2 regions of the Massilia sp. LMS1-1-1.1 genome follow, and region 2 is predicted to be linked to the other one. Evidence: predicted binding sites of a transcription regulator. Region 2 holds the regulator's gene; the other holds the start of a gene.

Region 1 (7,727 bases), on a different contig from region 2:
CACCATGTCTCTCCTCATGCCGGCCATCGTCGGCGACTACTTTAGCGCCGACAACCATCACGATAGCAACGCCGTGGCGCAGTGCTTCGCCGCCGATGGCTCCGTTCACGACGAAGGCAGGACCCACGCGGGCCATGCCGCCATCCAGGCCTGGAAAGAAGCTGGCAGCCAGCAATACGGCGCCACCGTCAGCCCCATCTCGGCAGACACCCAGGGCGCGCGCTGCGTGGTCACCGGCAGCGTCAGCGGCAGTTTCCCCGGCAGCCCGCTGGCGCTGCGCTTTGCCTTCACGCTCGCCGACAACCGCATCCAGACCCTGGAGATCAGCGCATGAATACCGATTTCAAGGACAAGCGTGTGCTGATCACGGGCGGCACCATCCCGACCATGTGAGCCAGGTGCAGTCAGCTCTCCAGATAGCAAAAGGCCCCGCATCCGCGAGGCCTTTGTCATATTGCTTGTGACGCTATTGGCTGGCTTATTCCCAGTTCAGCGCGCCGCCGGTCTGGTATTCCGTCACGCGCGTCTCGAAGAAGTTGCGTTCCTTCTTCATGTCGATCATTTCGCTCATCCACGGGAATGGATTTTCTTCCTGGGCGAACAGCGGCTCGATGCCGATCTGCTGCGCGCGGCGGTTGGCGATGAAGCGCAAATAGCCCTTGAACATCGGCGCGTTCAGACCCAGTACGCCGCGCGGCATGGTGTCTTCCGCGTATGCGTATTCCAGTTCCACGGCCTGCATGAACAACACTTTAATCTCTTCGCGGAATTCGGCCGTCCACAGCTGCGGGTTTTCCATCTTGATCGTGTTGATCAAGTCGATGCCGAAGTTGCAGTGCATCGATTCGTCGCGCAGGATGTACTGGTACTGTTCCGCCGCGCCCATCATCTTGTTCTGGCGGCCCAGCGCCAGGATCTGCGTGAAGCCAACGTAGAAGAACAGGCCTTCCATCAGGCAGGCAAACACGATCAGCGATTTGAGCAGCTTCTGATCGTTTTCCACCGTGCCGGTGACGAATGCCGGGTCGGTCAGGGTGTTGATGAACGGGATCAGGAACTCATCCTTGTCGCGGATCGACTTGACTTCGTTGTAGGCGTTGAAGATCTCGCCTTCGTCCAGGCCCAGCGATTCGACGATGTACTGGTAAGCGTGCGTGTGGATCGCTTCCTCGAACGCCTGGCGCAGCAGGTACTGGCGGCACTCGGGCGCCGTGATGTGGCGGTAGGTACCCAACACGATGTTGTTGGCAGCCAGCGAGTCGGCCGTCACGAAGAAGCCCAGGTTGCGCTTGACCAGGCGGCGCTCGTCGTCCGTCAGGCCGTTCGGGTTTTTCCACAGCTCGATATCGCGCTGCATGTTCACTTCCTGCGGCATCCAGTGGTTGGCGCAGCCGGCCAGGTATTTGTCCCACGCCCATTTGTACTTGAACGGCACCAGCTGGTTGACGTCCGTCTTGCCATTGATGATGCGCTTGTCGTCCGCATTCACGCGGCGCGCCACTTGCTCGGCGTTCGCTTCGGACGGCTCGGCACCTGCCGGCAGGTTCAATTCGGTATTACCCAATGGCGCTTGCTGCGCCGGACGCGGCACAGCTGCCGACGTGGTTTCATCATCCCATGACAACGACATATTCTTCTTCCTTTCCATGCCGGCGAGCCGGCGGTCCGCAACAGGCCCGTTGAATCGGACAATGCGGACATTGACAACATTGAATCAGCCCAGACGCTCCGGGCTGACAACTAAAATCTTATTGGCAGGCTTCGCACTCTTCGAAACCGTCATCACCTGGGCGCAGGTAGCAGGCTTCGCCATCGGCGTCGTCCGCTGCCGCTGCCACCACTGGCGCCACGGCCACCGCTGCTGCCGCCACGGCCGCTGCCTGGGCGCTTTGCGCGCTGGCCGACATGCCGCCATCGACTGCCACGGCGTTCAGGGCGCCCGTCTTGGAGGTCGATTTCTCCATGTGGGTAGCGGCGATGGTACGCAGGTAGTACGTGGTTTTCAGGCCACGCAGCCATGCCAGCTTGTAGGTTTCGTCCAGTTTCTTGCCCGATGCGCCAGCCATGTAGATGTTCAGCGACTGGGCCTGGTCGATCCACTTCTGGCGACGCGAAGCCGCTTCCACCAGCCAGCTTGGCGACACTTCAAAGGCGGTGGCGTAGATATCGCGCAGGTCTTGCGGGATGCGGTCGATCTTCACCAGCGAGCCGTCGAAGTACTTCAGGTCCGAGATCATGACTTCATCCCACAGGTCGCGCGCCTTCAGGTCGCGCACCAGGTAGCCGTTGATCTCGGTGAATTCGCCCGACAGGTTCGATTTCACGTACAGGTTCTGGAACGTCGGCTCGATACAGGCCGACACGCCGATGATGTTCGAAATCGTCGCCGTCGGGGCGATCGCCACGCAGTTCGAGTTGCGCATGCCGAACTTGGCGATGCGTTCGCGCACCGGGGTCCAGTCCATGGCCGACGAGGAATCGACTTCCAGGTAGCCGCCGCGCTCTTCGGCCAGCAGTTTCACCGAATCCTGCGGCAGGATGCCGCGGTCCCACAGCGAACCGGCGTACGACTCATAGCGGCCGCGCTCTTCGGCCAGTTCCGTCGACGCCAGGTAGGCGTAGTAGCAGACGGCTTCCATCGAGGTGTCGGCAAACGATACGGCGGCGTCCGAGGCGAACGGCACGCGCATCATGTGCAGGCAGTCCTGGAAGCCCATCACGCCCATGCCGACCGGACGGTGGCGCATGTTCGAATTGCGCGCCTTGTCGACGGCGTAGTAATTGATGTCGATGACGTTGTCGAGCATGCGCATGGCGGTGCGGATGGTCTTGGCCAGCTTGACGTGATCGAGCTTGCCTTCCTTCATGTGCGCCGGCATGTTGACGGAACCGAGGTTGCAGACGGCGATTTCGTCAGGACCCGTGTTCAGCGTGATTTCCGTGCACAGATTCGAGCTGTGGACGACGCCGACGTGCGACTGCGGGCTGCGGATGTTGCAAGGATCCTTGAACGTGATCCATGGGTGGCCCGTTTCAAACAGCATCGACAGCATCTTGCGCCACAGGTCCAGCGCGGCGATCTTCTTGAAGACGCGGATTTCGCCGGCGGCGGCCTTGGCTTCGTAGCCCAGGTAAGCCTGTTCAAACGCCTTGCCGACCTTGTCGTGCAGGTCTGGCGTGTCCGATGGCGAGAACAGGGTCCAATCGCCTTTTTCCATGACGCGCTTCATGAACATGTCGGGAATCCAGTTCGCCGTGTTCATGTCGTGCGTGCGGCGGCGGTCGTCGCCCGTGTTCTTGCGCAGGTCGAGGAATTCCTCGATATCCATGTGCCAGGTTTCCAGGTAGGCGCAGACGGCGCCCTTGCGCTTGCCGCCCTGGTTGACTGCCACGGCCGTGTCGTTGACCACTTTCAGGAACGGCACCACGCCTTGCGACTTGCCGTTGGTGCCCTTGATGTGGGCGCCCAGGGCGCGCACTGGCGTCCAGTCGTTGCCCAGGCCGCCGGCGAACTTGGCCAGCAGCGCATTGTCCTTGATGGCGTCGTAGATGCCTTCCAGGTCATCGGAGACGGTGCTCAGGTAGCACGACGACAGCTGCGAGCGCAGGGTGCCCGAATTGAACAGGGTCGGCGTCGAGCTCATGAAGTCGAACGAGGACAGCAGGCTGTAGAACTCGATGGCGCGCGCTTCGCGGTCCGCTTCGTTCAGCGCCAGGCCCATGGCCACGCGCATGTAGAACGCCTGCGGCATTTCGATGCGCACGTCCTGGATGTGCAGGAAGTAGCGGTCGTACAGGGTTTGCAGGCCGATGTAGCCGAACTGCAAGTCGCGGTCGGCGACGATGGCTTTCGCCAGGCGCTCCAGGTCGAAACTGGCAAGTACCGGGTTCAGCAGCTCAGCGGCGATACCCTTGGCAATGTATTGCGGGAAATACGTCAGGTATTCGGCGGCAGCGGCCGCTTGCGGCACTTCCTTGCCGAACACTTCCTTGCGCACCGTGTGCAGCAGGATGCGGGCCGTGACCTGGCTGTAGGCCGGATCTTTTTCCATCAGCGCGCGCGCCGCCAGGATGGCCGACTTGTGCAGCTCTTCGACAGGCACGCCGTCGTACAGGTTTTTCACGGTTTCAGCCAGGATGGCGTCGGCATCGACGTGCTTTTCCAGGCCGGCGCAGGCGGCGTTGATCAGATCGCGCACTTCCTGCATGTCCAGCAGGCGGCGCACGCCGTTGTCGGTGACGTTCAGCTGGGGCGCGGTCACTTGCGCGGACGCGCCTTGCGCTTCCTTCTGCAAACGGCGCTCTTCCATGTGCTTGGCGCGGTACAGCACGTAGGCACGCGCCACGTCGTGCTCGCCCGAACGCATCAGCGACAGTTCCACCTGGTCTTGCACGTCTTCGATATGGAAGGTGCCGCCACCCGGATGGCGGCGCACCAGCGCGGCGACGACGCCGTCCGTCAGTTGTTCCACCAGTTCGCGGATGCGCGCCGAGGCGGCGCCCTGGCCGCCGTTAACGGCCAAAAACGCCTTGGTCATGGCGATGGCGATCTTCGAAGGCTCAAATGCCACCACTGCGCCGTTGCGGCGGATGATGCGATAGTCGCCCAATGCCGCGCCCGTGCTCGCCACGCTGTTGGCCGCGCCTGGCGCTGGCGATACTGGCGTTGGATGGATGGAAATATCTTGTGGTGATTGCATTGAAGCTCCCGTTGTCAGCTAAAGTCAGCCTGCAGTTTTGCTGCCGCGTGTGTTGTTGAATAGAACGCCCGATGGTCAGGGTTTCTTCAGGTATTTGTTGCTAAATAGTAAATTCATAGTGCATAAAACAGCTCAGTATCCATCTCGCCACACCGCACTGCCCGGCTGGCGCGAAACACGATCAAGGGTGATAAACCGCCAGTTCCAGTGCTTTATCAGCAATCCGGGTAGCTTTGACAATAATTCTGAAAACGTCTGTGATGGCACTACATATAGTCTCTACATCCAACTTCTGCACTAATTGTAGTACCCATCGGAGGGTGATGCAATAGTTTTCCGGCATCCGTCGGCGTAATTTTTTGTATTTTCATATACGATTTCGGTTGACTTTTCAGGGTGTGGATGGAAAGCCCAATCCCCGCGAAGTAAGCGCTAACGCAGGCTGCCCGCGCAAGGTTTCCAACCAGCATTTTTGATAAAAATGCCAGTCAAAAAACGGCCCCGGATCCGTCTTCCTCCCCGGCGCGATATGCTCGTGCCCGCGCACCTGCGACAGCCCGTAGCGCGCCACCAGCGCCGCCGTCAGCGCCGCCAGCACATGGTATTGCCGCCGCTGGAAGGGCACATCGTCCGCGCCTTCCATTTCGATACCGATGGAATAGCCATTGCACTGCGGGCGTCCTTCGAACATGGACGCGCCCGCATGCCAAGCACGTTGATCAGTAGAAACATATTGCAGCAGCGCACCATCGCGCCGCACAAAAAAGTGCGCCGACACCTGCAAGCCACGCAGGTCGGCGAAAGAAGGATCGGCATTATAATCTACCCGGCCCGTAAACAAGTCCGACACATGCGGCCCGCCAAAGTGGCCGCCCGGCAAGCTGATGTTATGGATCACCAGCAAGTCGACTTGCGTACCGTCCGGGCGCGCATCGTGGTGCGGCGAGTCATAGCGCAGCGCACCGTCGCACCAGCCGTCTTCATCTATCGTCCATACGCTCATCAAGTAAAGCTTCCTGTATCGTCAATTTCTGCATGCGGTAACGCAACTGGCGCACGCTCAAGCCCAGCTGGCGCGCCGCCCGTGCCCGGTGGTAGCGCGCCTGCACCAGCGCCAGCATGATCATGTCGCGCTCGGCCTGGCGCAAATACACGTCGAGCGGCAGGACGGGGCCCACGCCATGCGCGGCCATGCCGGGCAGGCATAGTTGCCGTTCCGGCAAGTCCGGCAATGCCGGCGCCGCCCGCAAAGGCATAGTGCCCGCCGTGGATGGCAAGGCCAGCCCGTCGAGCGCGATCACGCCGCCGTCGGCAAAGGCCAGCGCCCGCTCCAGCACGTTTTCCAGTTCGCGCACATTGCCGGGAAACGCATACGCGGCCAGGGCCGCCAGCACGGGCGGCGCCAGGCTCACGGCCCGGCGTGGCGACAGGCGCGCGAGGATCACCTCACATAATACCTGCAGATCGCCGCGCCGCTCGCGCAGCGGCGGCAGCGCCAGCTCGATCACATGCAGGCGGTAAAACAGGTCCTGGCGAAACGTGCCGGCGGCCACGCCGCGCGCCAGGCCATGCTGGCTGGCGCACAGGATGCGCACGTCGACGGCTTCGTCGCTACTGCCGCCCAGCTTGCGCACGCGGCGCTCCTGCAGCACACGCAACAGTTTTACCTGCATGGCCAGCGGCAGATCGTCCACTTCATCGAGCAGCAGGCTGCCGCCATGAGCCGCCTGGAACAAACCCTGGCGTTCGTGCAGCGCGCCCGTATAGGCGCCCGGGCGGCAGCCGAAAAATTCCGCTTCCATCAGCGCTTCGGGAATGGCGCCGCAGTTGACGGCGATAAACGGGAAGCTGGCGCGCGCGCCCTGCGCATGGATGGCACGCGCCGCCAGTTCCTTGCCCGTGCCCGATTCGCCGCGGATGGCCACCGGCGCGCCACAGCGGGCGATTCGGCCGATCTGCGCGCGCAGCGCCTGCATGGGCAGCGAGTTGCCGCTCAGTTGCGGCGCCGGCGGCATATCGGCGGCAGAATGCTGGCTGGGACTGGGACGGGACATGGAAGCGCGCCTTTCCGCAATGGCGGCGGCGAACCGCCTCTTGCAGATGCTACGCCGGACGGAGGCTGGAAGACGTTACGATACGGATGAGCAACGGCGCACCGGCCTGCCCTTACAAGGTGGCGTGCGCGTGGCTGCAGTAATCGTGGCCCTTGGCCTGCACGTTCTCCGAAGCCGGATAGTACACGCCGCAATGGGCGCAGCACAGCATCAGCTCGGCATCGGGCAATTCCTGCGGCCGGCCGGGCGGCGCAAACGGATTCGGCTGCTGTTGCTGCTGCGCGCGGGCGCGCTGCTGCATGCCACGGATCTTGCTGCGGATAGCAAACAGCACCAGGAACACCAGCGCCAGCCAGAATAAAACACGTGTCATGCGAATCCTCGGTGTAAAACCACTTCCAGTACAAAACGGCTGCCGACATAGGCCAGCAGCAAGGTGGCGAAACCGGCCAGGGTAAAGCTCAGGGCCGTCTTACCGCGCCAGCCGCGGAAGCGCCGGCCTGCCAGCAGCGAGGCAAACAGCAGCCACGACAGCATGGTAAACACGGATTTGTGATCCCAGTTGAGCGCCTTGCCAAACAGTTGCTCAGAAAACACGATGCCCGACAGCACGGTCAGGCTGAGCAAAATAAAACCCAGGCCGATCATGCGGAACAGCAGTTTTTCCATCGTCAGCAGGGCTGGCAGCTGGTCCAGCGCCGTGCCGATGAAGCCGCGGCTTTCGCTGCGCGTATGCAGACGCGATTCCTGCAGCGCCATCAGCACGGCGTGAAAAGCGGCAATCGTCAGGGTGCTGTAGGCGAGCACGGCCACGGCAATATGCCAGCCGAAAACGGCCGACTTGCCTTCCATGCTGACCTGGCTGCCAGGAAAGGCCCAGGCCAGGCCGATGGCGAGGACGGCGCTGGGCATGACCATGCGGCGCAGTCCGTCCAGGCTGAAATTGCGGTTCTCTATCCAGTAGGCGCCCACG
Region 2 (7,727 bases):
TCGGCACTTAACTTACAATTTGCATTCCATTACGTCTCACGTGACTGGCGAAAAGTCGGGCGATCTCCATGGATGGTGATCGGCAAACCGGCGAAAGGTGGGCACCCACCGGGAAACGTGAGATTTTTCATCAGCCGTTCGCCTGGGTAGCCACTATGGAAAAGCACGAAGAGGCTGCCTGTCCAATGTTGTTATTCACTTAACGTCGGCTCCCCTCATTCGATCCAATCTGCCAGTACAAGCACCCTCATACTTGGAGTTTTTACATGTTTGCAAAAGATCACACCCTCGCCAACGTCGATCCTGAATTGTTCGCCGTCATTCAAAAAGAGAACACGCGCCAGCACGATCACATCGAACTGATCGCGTCGGAAAACTACACGTCGCCAGCCGTAATGGAAGCGCAAGGCTCGCAGCTGACGAACAAGTACGCCGAAGGTTATCCAGGCAAGCGCTACTACGGTGGCTGCGAATACGTCGATGTGGCCGAGCAACTGGCCATCGACCGTGTGAAACAGCTGTTTGGCGCCGAATGCGCGAACGTGCAGCCGAACTCCGGCTCGCAAGCGAACCAGGGCGTGTTCTTTGCCATGTTGAAACCAGGCGACCTGATCATGGGTATGTCGCTGGCCGAAGGCGGCCACCTGACCCACGGCATGCCGCTGAACATGTCCGGCAAATGGTTTGACGTCGTGTCCTACGGTTTGACGCCGGAAGAAGACATCGACTACGAGGCAATGGAGCGCCTGGCCCGCGAACGCAAGCCGAAGCTGATCATCGCCGGCGCGTCCGCATTCTCGAAAAAGATCGACTTCGAACGCTTCAGCAAGATCGCCAAGGAAGTTGGCGCCTACTTCATGGTCGACATGGCCCACTACGCCGGCCTGATCGCCGCCGGCCTGTACCCGAACCCGGTGCCGTTCGCCGACTTCGTCACCTCGACCACGCACAAATCGCTGCGTGGCCCGCGCGGCGGCATCATCCTGATGAAGGCCGAACACGAAAAAGCCATCAACTCGGCCATCTTCCCTGGCATCCAGGGCGGCCCGCTGATGCACGTGATCGCCGGCAAGGCCGTCGCCTTCAAGGAAGCACTGAGCCCTGAATTCGTCGAATACCAGAAGCAAGTGATCAAGAACGCCGACGTGCTGGCGAAAACCCTGATCAAGCGCGGCCTGCGCATTGTTTCCGGTGGTACCGAATCGCACGTCATGCTGGTCGACCTGCGCGCCAAGAACCTGACGGGCAAGGAAGCCGAAGCCATCCTCGGTTCCGCGCACATCACCTGCAACAAGAACGGTATCCCGAACGACCCGCAAAAACCATTCGTCACCTCGGGCATCCGCCTGGGCAGCCCGGCGATGACGACGCGCGGTTTCAAGGAAGCGCAAGCGGAAGAAGTGGGCAACCTGATCGCCGACGTGCTGGACAATCCGCATGACGCCGCCACCATCGAGCGCGTGAAAGCGGCCGTGAAAGTACTGGCCGACGCGCACCCTGTGTACGCCGCATAATAATTTGTCCAGAATGTGTCATACGGAGTAAGATTCTGTATGACACATTCCTTCGTGCCCAAGGGCGCCCGGAGTGATTCGGGCGCCCTTTGTACAAGGGCGGCGATTTCCCGTAATTATTACTATAAAGTTGTAGCCAGCCCATGAAATGTCCATTTTGCCAGCACGGCGACACCCAGGTTCTCGATACGCGCGTATCGGAGGAAGGGGATGCCATTCGGCGCCGCCGCCGCTGCGGCAAATGCGACAAGCGTTTTACCACGTACGAACGGATTGAACTTATCATGCCGGCCGTCGTCAAAAAGAATGGCAGCCGGACGGAGTTCGCTGCGGATAAGTTGCGCGGCAGTCTGATGCTGGCCTTGCGCAAGCGTCCCGTTGCGGCCGCCTCCGTGGATACGGCCATCGCGTCCATCCAGGAAAAACTGCTGACCAGCGGCTTGCGCGAAGTCGATTCCGGCTATATCGGCGAACTCGTCATGCAAGAATTGAAGCGCCTCGACAAGATCGCCTACATCCGCTTCGCTTCCGTCTACAAGAATTTCGAAGACCTGGCCGAATTCCAGGATGCGATCGCCGAAGTGGGGCAGGCGCGCAAGCCCTGACGCTTGCTCTGACGTTCACCACGTCAAGGTTCGCCTGGCAAGCGGCCTGATCAATCCCACCGCTGTTCTTCCCATCTTATTGCCGTGTTGTTTGCGCCAGCGCAGACCCGGCTTTTTGCGCGCGCCTATCTTGTAGCTGGGCCGCCTGTTCCTGCGACTCTTTCTGCGGAAGGGAGTAGCGCATGCGCAATGGCGGTCGCACTATGTTTCCTGCCGGTGGCAGCAGCCTCGTCGAGGTGCTCGTGTCGCTGCTGCTGCTGGCGCTGGGTCTGCTGGGCGCCAGCATCCTGCAACTGCACTCCCTGCGCGCGCGCCATGAGTCGGCGCTGTTGTCGGCGGGCGTGCAACTGGCTGCAGGTATGGCAGAACGCATGCGCGCGAACAGCGTGCTCATGAATGGCCCCGATACGGGCAATCCCTACCTGAACGTGGCCTACGCGGCGGCGGACGACGCCGAAGCAGGCGGCGGTGCGCCCGACTGCTTCGGCGCAACTGTCTGCAGCGCGGCCGAACTGGCGCAATTCGATATCGCCGAATGGAAGCAGCGGCTGCATGCGGCCTTGCCCGACGCGCGCCTGCATATCTGCCGCGACACTTCCGCATGGGATGCCGCCGCCCAAGGCTTGCAGTGGGCGTGCAGCGGCGGCAAGGGCGCACCCATCGTCATCAAGCTGGGCTGGCGCGGCCGCCTGCCCGATGGCTCGCCCGCCGTGAATGCGGCAGGCGAGTCGCTGCCCAGGCTGGCATTCCAGCTGGGCGGAGGCGGTGCATGAGCGAGGTCCTGTATCGGCATCGCGGCATGAGCCTGGTCGAATTGCTGGTGGCCCTGTCGCTGGGCGCGCTGCTGATGCTGGCCGCCAGTAGCGTGCTGCTGGCGGCCAGCGGCAGTTATGGCGACCAGTCCGCCAGTGCGCGGCTCGATGACAACGGCCGCTATGCGCTCGACACCATCGCCCGCGCCGTGCGCCAGACGGCGTACGTGAATTGGGACAGCAGCGCCGCGCCCGTCGCCCATGCCGATGACGACAGCGCGAATGTGGCGGGACTCGATGCGCGCAGCCTGGGCAAGAACAGCGAGGGCATCAGCGGTGCGCTGCCCGGCGCCCTCCACGGCAGCGATGTGCTGGCCCTGCGCTATTACGGCGCCGGCAAGGAAGAGGGCGGTGACGGCTCCGTGCTCAATTGCGCGGGCTTCGGCGTGGGTGCCGCGCAAACGGAGGCGCAGCGGGGCTGGAGCATTTTCTATGTGGCACAAGGTGCCGATGGCGAGGGCGAGTTGCGCTGCAAATACCGTGGCGAGAACGGCTGGGGCGCGGACGCCATCATTCGCGGCGTCGACGGTTTTCAGGTGCTGTATGGCCTCGACACGGACACGCCGCCCGACGGCGTGGCGAACCGCTATGTCAACGCCAGCGCGCTCGAGGCCTACGATGCGGCGCTGGTGCTGGAGGGGGCGGATGCGGCGGCGCGCCAGCGCGATCTGCACCGGCGCACGCACTGGAAGCGCGTGGCCAGCGTGCGCGTGGCCCTGCTGCTGCATGGCGAGGCGGGCCAGGCGGACAAGATGGCGGAACTGGGGCCGGCGCAGTTCGACCTGTTCGGCAAGGCGTATGCCGAGGCGCACGGCGCCGGCGACACGGGCGTGCGCATCGCGCGCGCCTCCTTGCCCGCCGCGACGCGCTCGCGGCTGCGGCAACTGGTGCAGACGAGCATCATGCTGCGCAACGGGCCGGCCTAGGCGGGCAGCGCGATGGCAGGCAGTGGCATCCGCCGTTGCAAACCGTGGTGCCCAACTTGCGTACGCCACGGTGGCGCCACCCTCGTGTATGTGCTGTGCCTGCTGGTGATCATCTTGCTGCTGGGCATATCGGCGGCGCAGATGGCCTTGCAGGGCGAAAAGGCGGCACGCGGCGAGCGCGACCGGCAGATCGCGTTTCAGGCGGCGGAGGAGGCATTGGTGGATGCGCAGAACGATATCGAAGGTTTACCTGGTGCGCCCGGACGCAGCAGCCTCTTCGCGCCAGGCAGTGCGGCAGGGTTTGCGGACGGGTGCGGCGAGGGAGGCGCACTGGGCCTGTGCCTGCCTGCGGCGCCGGACGCGCCGCCGCTCTGGCTAAGTACGGATCTCGATGGTGCCGACGCTGGCAGCCGCGCGGTGCCGTATGGCCAGTTTACGGGCGCCGTCATGCAGACGGGGCAGGGTTTTTTGCCGTCGCGCCGGCCCCGCTACCTGATCGAACTGCTGCCGTTTCACCCGCCCGGCGCGCAGGCCACGGCAGCGGCCGGCGGCATGGCCACGGAAAGCTATGTGTACCGCATCACGGCCATCGGTTTTGGCGCGCAGGAAAGCACGCAAGTCGTGCTGCAAAGTTATTATCGCAAGCAGGCGGTGGGAGCGGGGCCATGAGGGCGCCTTGGTACATCTGGCCGCTGCTGGTCGGCCTCGTTTGCTTGGCTTGCGGCGCCGCCATCGCGGCCGCTCCTCCCGTGGTGCTGGCGCGGGCCGACGCGGGTTTGTACGGCGCCAGGGTGCCGCCGAATCTGCTGCTCAACCTGTCCCTCACGCACGCTGCCGCCGCTGCCGCGCATGGGGGCGACTATGCGCCGCAGCGCGAATACGCAGGGTACTTCCATGCGCGCATGTGCTACAGCTATCCGTACCGGAGCAAGGACGGCGTCATGCTGCCGGACTTGCGCGTAGCGACCGCTTACTTCTCCGTGCTGAAACCGGCCGATGCCTTGCATGGCTGCGGCGGCGACAGTTTCAGCGGCAATTTTCTCAACTGGGCCAGCGCCAGCATGCTCGACATCGTGCGCTATGCGCTGACGGGCGGCGACCGCGTCATCGACGAAGTGCGCAAGACGGTGCTGCAGCGCGCCTATTTGCCCGATGCCGACAGCTCCATCGATTTCTTTGCCCACCCCGTCTTTTTCCCGCGCAAGATACTGCAGACAGGCGTGGCGGCCGCGACGCCGTTTGCGCTGGCGCAATTGGCCATCGTTTCCTGCCGTAATCGCCTGCTGTTCGGCGACGCCAGTCTGCCCCCGGGCGGCAATTGCGATGCGCCCGGCACTGCAGCCACGCACGGCGTGTTCCTCGCGCGCGTGCGCGTTTGCGACACGGAAGAAGGGCCGCTGCGCGACGACTTGTGCCTTGCGTATGGCAAGAACTACAAGCCGGTGGGCGCCGTGCAGCGCCATGGCGGCAGGGTACGCGTGGGCGTGTTTGGCCATTTGAACGGCGCGTCCGGCAACGCCGGCCCCGTGTATGGCGGCGTGCTACGCGCGCCGCTGGCCCACGTGGGCAGGCAGCGTTGGACGGCGCCCGAGTTTATGCCGCAAGACAATGCCGACGCCGAGTGGAATCCCGCCAACGGCGTGTACCTAGTCCAAAGCGCAGGCTCTGGCGGCGGGGTGACCGCTTACATCAATGGCCTCGGCCGCGGCAATGCCGGGTATCCGGGCGCGTACGCGAAGGCAGCACCGCTGGCTGAATTGCTGTACGAATCGCTGCGTTACCTGCAGGGAAGGCAAGCGAGCGCCGTCGTGCCACCCGCCACGGCCCCGCCTGCCATCGACGACGGCTTGCCGGTCGTGACCTCATGGAGCGATCCGCAAACGGCCAATTGCCAGCGCCACATCGTTGTCAGCCTCGGCGACGCGGGCATGGCGGGCGACCGCTATGTGCCCGGCAATGTTCCTGTGGCTCCTGCATCCAACGGCGACCGTGCACGCGCCGCCGATGGCTTTGCGCCGCCGCCGTTCGACGCGATGGTGTGGACGCATGCGGTGGGCAGCCTGGAAAGTGGCGGCACACCCGGCAATCCCGCGCCACGGCCGGACCTGGCGGCACTGGAATTGCTGGCCGACGGGGTGGGCGGCGCCAGCTACCATGCGGCGGGGCTGGCTTACTGGTCGCATGTGCAGGCCTTGCGTCCCGGCGGCAAGACCGACGGCGTTGCCAAGGTCGAGCACTACGCAGGCGACTTGCGCCGGGGCGATCCGGCTGGCGTGCCCGCCACCACACCACTGCTACTGGCGGCCAAATATGGCGGCTTTCTCGATGCGAATGGCGACGCCAACCCGTTCAAGAGCGCGACGGGCAATGCGCTGGACGAGTGGAGCCTGGATGGCCGCTGGCCCGCCCATTATTTGTCCGGCAGCGATCCGGCCGCCCTGATCGCGGGACTGCGCGCAGCCTTTGTGGCCGCCGACAAGGCTACCTTGCCGGCGACGCTCGCGGGGCCGGCCCTGATGGCGCTGGCCAGCGGCACGGAAGAGGCATACTGGTTCCAGACGCAGCTGGGCCTGGCCGATGGCGGCATGACCGTGTCGCGCACCGCGTTTGCCATGGGCGCAGATGGCGCAGTGCTTCCCGGCAAGCCATGGTGGCGCGCCGGCGGACTGGATAAGCCCGTGCCGGATGGACCGCCGCCGGCCTTGCGTCCCGTCTACACGCTCGACGCCAAGGGTACCTTGATGCCGTTGTCCTGGAAGGGGCTCGATACGGAGCAGCGCGGCGCATTCGACGGCGGCGATGGCCGGGGCGAGGAGCGCCTGGCGTATCTGCTGGGCCAGCGCACGCACGAGGTGGGCCAGCCGGGCGGCTTCCTGCGGCGCCGCTCAGGCAGCCTGGGTGCCGCGCCGCATGGCAATCTGCTGTACGTGGGCGCGCCGGGGCCGGGCATGCCGGGGGCCGGCTATGGCGTGCACCGCAAGGCGCTGCTGCAGCGGCGAAAAATGCTGTACCTGGGCGCCAACGATGGCTTGCTGCATGCGTTCGATGCGCGTACGGGCAGCGAATTGTTTGCCTATCTGCCGCAAGCGCTGCTGCGCGCTGCGCCAGCCGCTGCGAGCACTCACTACAGCCCTGGCCCGCTGCTTGACGGCGCGGCGGCCACGGCGGAAGTGCTGGCGCTCGGACATTGGAAGACGGTGCTGGTGTCGGGCATGGGCGGCGGGGCGCAAGGCGTGTTTGCGCTCGATATCACCGACCCGGCCCGCTTCGCGCAAGACGGGGCAGTGTGGGAGTTTACGGACCGAGACGACAGGCTGATGGGCAACGTGCGTGCGCCGCCCGCTTTCGCCCGCATCAACATGGGTGGCAAGGAGGGTGCGCCGACCTACCGCGATTTTGCCATCGTCGCCAGCGGCTACAACAACTATGTCAATGACGGCAAGGACACGACGGCGCCCGCATCGGCCGCCGCCATCTTCCTGCTGGCGCTGGACAAGGCGCCCGGCACAACATGGACGTTGGGAAGTAATTACTTCCGCCTCAAGGTGCCTGTGGCCAGCGGTGGCGGTGATGGTGGTCATGGCAGCGAGGCGGATACGGGCGCCAATGCCGTCCTCCACGCGCTGGGTCCGCCTTCCGTGGTGCCGGGAAGCGACGGTGCGCTGGCCTTCCTGTATGCGGGCGATTTGCAGGGCAATATCTGGCGCTTCGACTTGGCTGGCGGGCCGCCATGGAAAGAGGGGCAGGGACGCAAGCTCGTCTTTGTCGCGCGCGATGCGCAGGGCCGGCGCCAGCCCGTGACGCAGCAGCTGAACGTGGCCTACGCGCCCGGTGGCGGCTATCTGTTGCTGTTCGGCACGGGCAAGCTGG

Evidence for each region. Region 2 encodes NrdR, which represses ribonucleotide reductase genes. Its sites were predicted from a motif close to CACNANATNTNGTG; they were not measured.
Region 1: a site for NrdR is predicted at 4,965-4,978, ahead of MRBLMS1_RS20380 (ribonucleoside-diphosphate reductase subunit alpha). Genes of this name have one in related genera too.

The regions. Positions count from the first base shown of each region.
Region 1 is NZ_JBFPNG010000034.1:344,148-351,874, forward strand. Features, by position in the region: gene MRBLMS1_RS20370 (nuclear transport factor 2 family protein) at 5-334, shown strand; gene MRBLMS1_RS20375 (ribonucleotide-diphosphate reductase subunit beta) at 479-1,630, opposite strand; gene MRBLMS1_RS20380 (ribonucleoside-diphosphate reductase subunit alpha) at 1,749-4,700, opposite strand; gene ampD (1,6-anhydro-N-acetylmuramyl-L-alanine amidase AmpD) at 5,092-5,703, opposite strand; gene MRBLMS1_RS20390 (sigma 54-interacting transcriptional regulator) at 5,681-6,754, opposite strand; gene MRBLMS1_RS20395 (PP0621 family protein) at 6,867-7,127, opposite strand; gene MRBLMS1_RS20400 (cytochrome C assembly family protein) at 7,124-7,727, opposite strand, start outside.
Region 2 is NZ_JBFPNG010000002.1:45,605-53,331, reverse strand. Features, by position in the region: ZMP/ZTP riboswitch at 31-155, shown strand; gene glyA (serine hydroxymethyltransferase) at 267-1,514, shown strand; gene nrdR (transcriptional regulator NrdR) at 1,658-2,119, shown strand; gene pilV (type IV pilus modification protein PilV) at 2,323-2,892, shown strand; gene MRBLMS1_RS09135 (PilW family protein) at 2,889-3,857, shown strand; gene MRBLMS1_RS09130 (pilus assembly PilX family protein) at 3,870-4,526, shown strand; gene MRBLMS1_RS09125 (pilus assembly protein) at 4,523-7,727, shown strand, end outside.